2 regions of the Priestia sp. Y58 genome follow, and region 2 is predicted to be linked to the other one. Evidence: riboswitches for the same ligand, from Rfam matches in the RefSeq annotation. Region 2 holds a riboswitch; the other holds the start of a gene.

Region 1 (4,128 bases), on a different contig from region 2:
AATGAAGAATCCTCACCTTTTTTTCGCAATATTCAACAATTTCATAACAGGCTGTGAGGGTATCATGTCTAGACAGTTCTATTTCATCAAATACAAACTTTGAAAGCTGCTTCTGCAGAACCTCCAGCTTTTTGCTGTCTTCTTCATCGATCCATAGCCCTTCCGTAATACACACATCTGCTAGTTTGTTAATAGATTGAGCCGTCCAGTTTAAGCCGGCTGAAGAAACAGTTTTTGTAAGTAAATCGTTTTTTATAGCTAGAATAACTTGACACACATGGGTATAGGCATCAACTTTCTTTTGGATAAATGCTTTGCGAAGCTCTTGCTTGTATTGCTCTTTCGACATCACTATAGCTACGACAGACGTAATGAATGTTCCTGCCAGTGCGATGAGCGAGCCTATCATAATTCCGATCAGTTCTCCTGACAAAACGTTCACCTCTTTAAAGGTATTTCTATATGCTATGGGAATGAAGGAAATGATATGAAGATAAACACTATGTAAAAACAGCCCTAACTTTTCTAAGTTAGGGCTGAAACACTAAAATATGAGGGTAACCAAATTAGATAATACGACTTGTAATAATTCCTTCAATTTGACCAATTTTTTCTTCTAGCTCAGGCACAATCTCGTCACTTACTTGATTGTCAATATCGATCATTGTATACGCATATTCACCGCGGCTTCTGTTCACCATATCTGCGATGTTTAAATTGTAGTTTGAGAATACTTGCGTAAGTTGTCCTACCATATTCGGTACGTTGTGATGGAAAGCAGCTACGCGTTTTTTCCCAGTGTAAGGAAGAGATGCATTCGGGAAGTTCACTGAATTTTTAACGTTTCCTGTTTCTAAGAAATTTTTCACTTGACGTGCTGCCATTACCGCACAGTTTTCTTCTGATTCTTGAGTTGATGCCCCTAAATGAGGAATTGGCACAACATTTTTCATGTTCAAGACATTTTGATTTGGGAAATCTGTAATATATCGACCAACTTTTCCACTTTCAAGAGCAGCTTTCATATCTTCTTCGTTTACAAGCTCACCGCGTGAGAAGTTCAAAATATGAACATCTGGTTTCATGATGCTAAACGTTTCTTTATTGAAAACACCTTTTGTATCGTCCGTTAATGGAACGTGAACCGTAATATAGTCAGATGCTGCAAATAGTTCTTCTAGAGACATTGCACGCTGTACGTTGCGAGACAAATTCCAAGCTGTATTAACAGAAATGAATGGATCAAAACCAATTACGTCCATATCTAAATCAAGCGCATCGTTTGCTACAAGAGCACCAATTGCACCTAAACCAATAACGCCTAATGTTTTACCTTTGATTTCTTTTCCAACAAACTGTTTTTTACCTGCTTCAACTAACTTAGGAATTTGATCACCTTGGCCGTCTAATCCTTTTGTCCATTCAACTCCAGCAAATAAGTTACGAGAAGAAGCCATAATTGTAGTTAAAACCATTTCTTTTACTGCATTTGCATTAGCTCCTGGCGTATTAAATACAACGATACCTTGCTCTGTGCAAGCGTCCACCGGTATATTATTAACCCCTGCTCCAGCTCGTGCAATAGCTTTTAAATTTTGGTCAAATGCCATGCTGTGCATGTTAAAGCTACGCACGACAATCGCATCTGGATTTTCGCTGTCGTTGTCAATTTGATAACCTTCTTGATTAAAAACATTTAGACCTTTTTGTGCAATGTTGTTTAATGTTTTGATTGTTTGTACTTTTTCTAATGTTAATGTGCTCATTTTGTACTCTCCTCTGATTATCATCGTAGTTTTACATGTTTTTACCCTTGGATAAAGGAACTTCATTTTTAATTTTTTTAAAAGTCTGGTTTTTCAGCCTACATGTTTGGTAACTTCTATATCCTCTCCCCCTAAACAGAAAGAGGTAAGAGATATGTATTAATCCCTTACCTCTGCCCAGGCGAACGGCTACGTCACTATATGCTTCCTCACGGTTATCCGCGTTTCGCCAGTCACATATAGTCTTTGAAATTAAGTATATTCTAGCAAACTCTTTCAGAACGTTCAACCTTTTTTTAAAAGTTTGCTTTTTTCAGTCTAATTTTTAATCTCTTTAGTGAATCTCCTAATATATTGACAAATACCCTAATACATGTTAAATAAGAAGAGTGATTAGCACTCTATCCACTCAAGTGCTAATTGTTTTATAAGCCCTATTTGGAAAGGAGAACTTCTTATGTCAAAAAAAGAATTCAAAGCCGAATCAAAGCGATTATTAGAGATGATGATTAATTCCATCTATTCTCAAAAAGAAGTATTTTTGAGAGAACTTCTGTCAAATTCAAGCGATGCAATCGATAAAATTTATTACAAAGCTTTAACAGACGACTCCTTGCGTTTTAACAAAGAGAGCTATTACATAAAAGTAACACCAGATAAAACTAACCGTACCTTAACCATTACGGATACTGGAATTGGCATGACGCAAGAAGAGCTTGAAAGCAGCTTGGGCACAATTGCGAGAAGCGGTTCTCTTGCGTTTAAAAACGAAAATGAAACAAAGGACGGGCACACGATTATCGGCCAATTCGGCGTTGGTTTTTACGCAGCGTTTATGGTGGCAGATGTCGTAACAGTGATTAGTAAAGCGTTAGGCAGCGATGAAGCATATAAATGGGAATCTACTGGTGCTGATGGCTATATAATCCAACCTTGCGAAAAAGAAGCGGTCGGAACTCAAATCATTTTAAAAATTAAAGAAAATACAGAAGATGAAACATATGATGAGTATCTAGAAGAGTATCGTTTAAAAGAGATCATTAAAAAGTATTCAGACTTTATCCGCTACCCGATTAAAATGGACATAACGGAAAAACGTCCTAAAGAAGGTTCTGATAACGAGCTAGAAGATTATACCGAAGAGCAAGTTATCAACAGTATGGTACCGATCTGGAAGAAAAATAAAAATGAATTGACTTCAGAAGACTATGAGCAGTTTTATTCAGAAAAGCGCTACGGATTTGATAAACCGCTCACTCACCTCCATATTAATGTGGATGGAACGATTCGCTACAATGCCATTTTATTTATTCCAGAAAATAGTCCGTTTGATTACTACTCAAAAGAATTTGAAAAAGGGCTTGAACTGTATTCAAACGGCGTCTTAATTATGAATAAATGTGCAGATCTTCTTCCAGATTACTTTAGCTTTGTAAAAGGTATGGTAGATTCTGAAGATTTATCTCTTAATATTTCACGTGAAATTTTGCAGCAAGACCGCCAGCTTCAGCTGATTGCCAAAAACATCGGCAAGAAAATCAAAAATGAATTAAAAAGCTTGCTTAAAAACGAACGTGAAAAGTACGAGAAGTTTTATGAATCATTTGGCCGCCAGCTGAAGTACGGCGTTTACAGTGACTTTGGCAGCAACAAAGACGTATTAAAAGACCTGCTTTTATTCTATTCTTCTACAGAGAAAAAGCTCGTAACACTAGATGAGTATGTATCGCGCATGCCTGAGGATCAAAAGTATATCTATTATGCATCAGGTGAATCGTATGACCGAATTGAAAAGCTTCCTCAAGCAGAATTGGTTGCAGATAAAGGGTACGAAATTCTATATTTTACAGAAGATATCGATGAATTTGCGATTAAAATGTTAATGACGTACGAAGAAAAAGAATTTAAATCTGTTTCAAGCAGTGACTTAGGGATTGAAGCAGAAGCAGAACAGCTCAATGAGTCTGAGGAAAAAGAAAATAAAGAGCTATTTGACTATATGAAAAAAGCTTTGGCGGGAAAAGTAGGAGATGTGCGCGCGTCTAAACGTTTAAAAACACATCCCGTTTGCTTATCAGCTGATGGTGAAGTAACGATTGAAATGGAGAAAATTTTAAGTGCTATGCCTGACAATCAGCATGTAAAAGCAGAAAAAGTGTTAGAAATTAACGTAAATCATGATGTATTCGCTTCTTTAAAAGGTGCATTTGAAAATGATAAAGGGAAATTAGACCTTTATACAAATTTATTATATAACCAAGCTCTTCTAATTGAAGGCTTATCTATTAGTGATCCCGTTGAATTCACAAATGATATTTGTAAAATCATGATATAAAAACCAGGCGCAGAATGATTCTGCGCC
Region 2 (4,128 bases):
GTATGAATATAAGTCTGATAAATTAAGAGTCGTGTACTCCACTTCTACTACGGCTTTATTATTTGCATTCGCAATCACATTTGTTTTCACGCTTGCTTTTTCTTTCAAAACATCTTTATACATGTTAAAAAAATCTTTTTTTGCTTTGTCGGTTAAACTGTTAGAAAAAGCACCTTTTAATTCCTCATTAAACGCTTTTTTCTGTTCTTCTATGACAGCTGTTTTGTCTGCCGTTACATATTTATCATAGTCTACGTTTTCTTTATTTAAGTAAAGGACTTCTGTATAAGCTTGCAGAGCTTTTTCTGGGTCTTGCAGCTTATTATAGCTTTTCGCGTATTTCTTCGTATCCAGTGTTAATGTCACTTCGTCAATTTCTTCATTATAATCAGATGATGTTGGCTGAAGCCCAATTTTGTACTTTTTATCTTTTTTGACTTCAAAGACAAACGTTAAATTTTTTTGCTTTCCAGCGCCAATCTTGTCAGATGCACTGCTTTCTAGTCCGAGCTCACGACTGTTCACTCCCGTTTTTGGAGACAATTGCTCATCTCCTTCGTATAAATACACACCGTCATAATCCGATAAAGATATACTGTTTTTGGATACATTTTTCACTTTCAAATCAACTTTCAACAGCCCTTTTTCTTCACTTGCAGCTCCTTCATCGCTATCTACTAAAATATAAGAAGCGCTGTCAATGGATGCTTCAATCGTCTTATTTTTAGCCGAAGTGGATCCTCCCGTTTCCTTAGAACTGTTGCAAGCCGCTAATACTAGCATAAGTACAAAAGCTAAAGCCAAAACATTCATTTTTTTCACAGCTGCCTAATCCCCTTTATTTTGTTTTTTTAGAACTTTATCCCAAATAAAGGTTCCCTCTGTATAAATACTTAAACCTTAAAATCTATATTTTTTACAATATTTTGATAAAAACTAAGTCTAAATTCTCTACTGACCTAAATAAAAAAACACGAGCATCAGCTCGTGTTTTTTTATTTAGATTTAAAATTTTCTTGATTGATTTGTTCAGCTTCTTTCATATATCGATTAGATTTGCCACTTTTAATTCCCCAGTAATAAAAAGCTAATGATACGCAAGCAATCACTAGCATATCCCATCCGAAAGGCAAAATATTTTTGCCTCCGAATTTTTCGCTTCCTATGTAGGAAATAAAAATCATGCACGCTAAATAGATAAGCATCCAAGCCCCGGTTAAAAATTCTTTTTTAAAGCCCACCCATTTATTTTTCGCTTGGTAATAAAAATAAACAGGCAGGCCAATTGCCATAATAAAGATCACTTCACCTGTAAGTGGCCACCTTGCCCAGTAAAGCGTCAAGGAAGCAAAAACGAAGCCGCATGGCGCAATAATTGATGCCCCTTTTAAATAAAATGGACGGTAAAAATGTGAACCCGTTTTTCTTAATGTTATCAGTGCTACAGGGCCCATAATATAAGAGATAAGCGTCGCTACTGAGATCACTTCTGCTAAGACACCCCATCCTCTAAATAAAAAGAGAAACAAAAAGCAAGCTGCTAAATTTAGCCACATAGCTGGGCGCGGGACATTGTAAAGTGGATGAAGCGTACCAAAGATCTTTGGCAAATATCCATTTTGCTGCATCCCGTATAACATTCTAGAAGTAGTTGCCGTATATGTAGCACCTGTGCCGGAAGGAGAAACAAATGCATCTGCGTATAACACAATTGTTAGCCAGTTAATTCCAAGCGCAATCGCTAAATCAGCAAAAGGAGAATTAAAATTCAAATGATTCCATCCATCAGCAATTGATGACGGACTTACTGCTCCGATAAAAACAATTTGCAATATAATGTATACAATTCCTGCAATAAAAATTGAACCAATTACAGCTATTGGAATCGATTTATTAGGTGATTTTGCTTCTCCTGCCATATTTACAGGACTTTGAAACCCATTAAATGCAAACACAATACCTGATGTTGCCACTGCCGTTAAAACACTGGCCCATCCGTAAGGTGCTACCCCATGCTCACTTGAAAAGTTTCCACTATGAAAACCAGCAAAAAATAAAGCCCCTGCCGTTAAACCAGGAATAATTAATTTAACAATCGTAATAAATGAGTTTGCTTTAGCAAAGAGATTTACCGTCCAATAGTTCACAAAAAAGTAAATGAATAATAACAGAGACGCAACTGCCAACCCCTTGGACGTTAAAATGCCATTGTCTACTAATTCATGAGTCCAGCGAGCCCATTTCCATGGCCAAGTACTCATATATTGTACAGATGCAATAGCCTCCACTGTTATCGTTGAAGCGATTGAAATCCAGTTAGCCCAAGCAGCCAAAAATCCAATAAATGATCCGTGTGAATACTGAGGATATTTAACCATCCCCCCTGCTTGTGGAAACATCGCACCCAGTTCAGCGTACGATAGGGCAATGGTCAAAATAACTACCATTCCAATCACCCATGAAAAAATAGCCGCGGGTCCTGCAATTTGAGCTGCTTTCCATGCTCCAAACAGCCATCCTGAACCGATAATCGAACCTATGCCTGTCATGGTTAAAGCAAATGTTCCCATCTTCCTTTGCATATTGCTCATCCAAATCTACTCCTCTTCCCTAGGAAAATAAAAAAAACACTTGCGAAATTTTCTCAAGTGTTTGCCCAGGCGCGCGGCTTATACGCTATATGCTCCCCCATGGTCATCCATGTTGCGCCAGTCACATATAGGAATATATTTTTTATCAGTATATAACATTCATTTCTATTACTCAATACACAAAAACGTTTACATTACTTTTATAAAGATAATAAATTATTCGTAAAATTCCGAATAAACCTTATAAAAATCTCTTTTTAATTACAAAAAGAACTAAAATCCTAACCTTTCTTGTTGTTTGATTCTTTTACTTCACGAGCAGATTACCTTCTAAAAGTTATACTAATATATAATATTCATTTACAGAATAAGAATTAACATCTATATATCCATAGAATTCTTGCACTGGACCCTTTACTTATATACAATATGAAGAAAAGATACTAAAGTGAATTGCCCACCTCTTAGCTACGCTTGAAGTGGGAGACTTCTTTTAGGAAAACGTTAAAACCTACATATCATGCACTTCGCAACAAATGAAGTACTTCGAGCAAACTTCTCTGTTTACGCAAGCAAAAAACAGGGAAAATTACGAAAAAAGATTGTTAGAGGGATGCTTATGAATTATGCAAATGTAAAAGTTCTTTATTTTGATGACGACGGAACCATTCCAAATCACCCTCGTCTTCCAGTTTTGTTGTATGAACACGTATTTATTAGTAAGAAAGAGAAAGTGGAGAGCATTTTTAATTCTCACAACTGGAAAAACAGCTGGGTAGGCGGCATACATGATTTTCACCATTACCACAGCAATTCCCATGAAGCACTAGGTGTAATTAGCGGATCTGCACGTTTAAAACTAGGTGGACATATGGGGGAAAATATCGTGGTGCATGCTGGCGATGTGCTCGTACTTCCTGCAGGAACAGGGCATATGCGTCTGCAGTCAACTGCTGATTTTAAAGTGGTTGGAGCTTATCCAGAGGGCATGGATTACAATTTACGAACAGGAAAACAAACTGATCGCCCTCACGTATTTGATGAAATTGCACAAGTACCTATTCCTACAACAGATCCTGTTTATGGCGACAAAGGACCATTGACAGAGTGGTGGAACTAGACAAGCACTTATTGTCTAGTTTTTTTATTTGCTCTGTTTTATTCTTTCCATGAATCTCTATTTGAACATATAAATTCTTTTCTTATGATGCAATAGCAATATACTTTATCTCAGCGAAATAACAAAAACTTCCCGGTCAAAACTAAATTTCTTCTTTTCCGTTCTCTTTTTGCTTCAAGAGCAACTTCGCTTAGATTATTCCCCTTTTTTTCTTTCATAATTATTTCAAATATACTCTCATCATAAGCTCTTTTTTGTTTTTCTAAAAAAATTTCCATAGATTATAACGAAATTTTCAAAAAACTTATTGCTTTACCATGTCAGACTTGCTATCATAGTGAACATTGTTAGATAAATTTTTAGTAGGAGGAGTAAAATTGAACAGAAAATTCATAATTTTTATTTTATTCATCATTC

What was found. A riboswitch is a leader RNA that binds a small molecule or an ion and turns the genes downstream of it on or off. The one in region 2 is predicted to bind ZMP and ZTP.
Region 1: another riboswitch for ZMP and ZTP. It lies ahead of MMB68_RS12915 (phosphoglycerate dehydrogenase); the one in region 2 lies ahead of MMB68_RS16975 (APC family permease).

The regions. Positions count from the first base shown of each region.
Region 1 is NZ_JAKWFL010000003.1:568,936-573,063, reverse strand. Features, by position in the region: gene MMB68_RS12920 (hypothetical protein) at 1-442, opposite strand, end outside; gene MMB68_RS12915 (phosphoglycerate dehydrogenase) at 567-1,766, opposite strand; ZMP/ZTP riboswitch at 1,935-2,013, opposite strand; gene htpG (molecular chaperone HtpG) at 2,224-4,101, shown strand.
Region 2 is NZ_JAKWFL010000005.1:220,316-224,443, forward strand. Features, by position in the region: gene MMB68_RS16970 (DUF5105 domain-containing protein) at 1-813, opposite strand, end outside; gene MMB68_RS16975 (APC family permease) at 996-2,591, opposite strand; ZMP/ZTP riboswitch at 2,648-2,726, opposite strand; gene MMB68_RS16980 (cupin domain-containing protein) at 3,112-3,711, shown strand; gene MMB68_RS16985 (DUF3311 domain-containing protein) at 4,089-4,128, shown strand, end outside.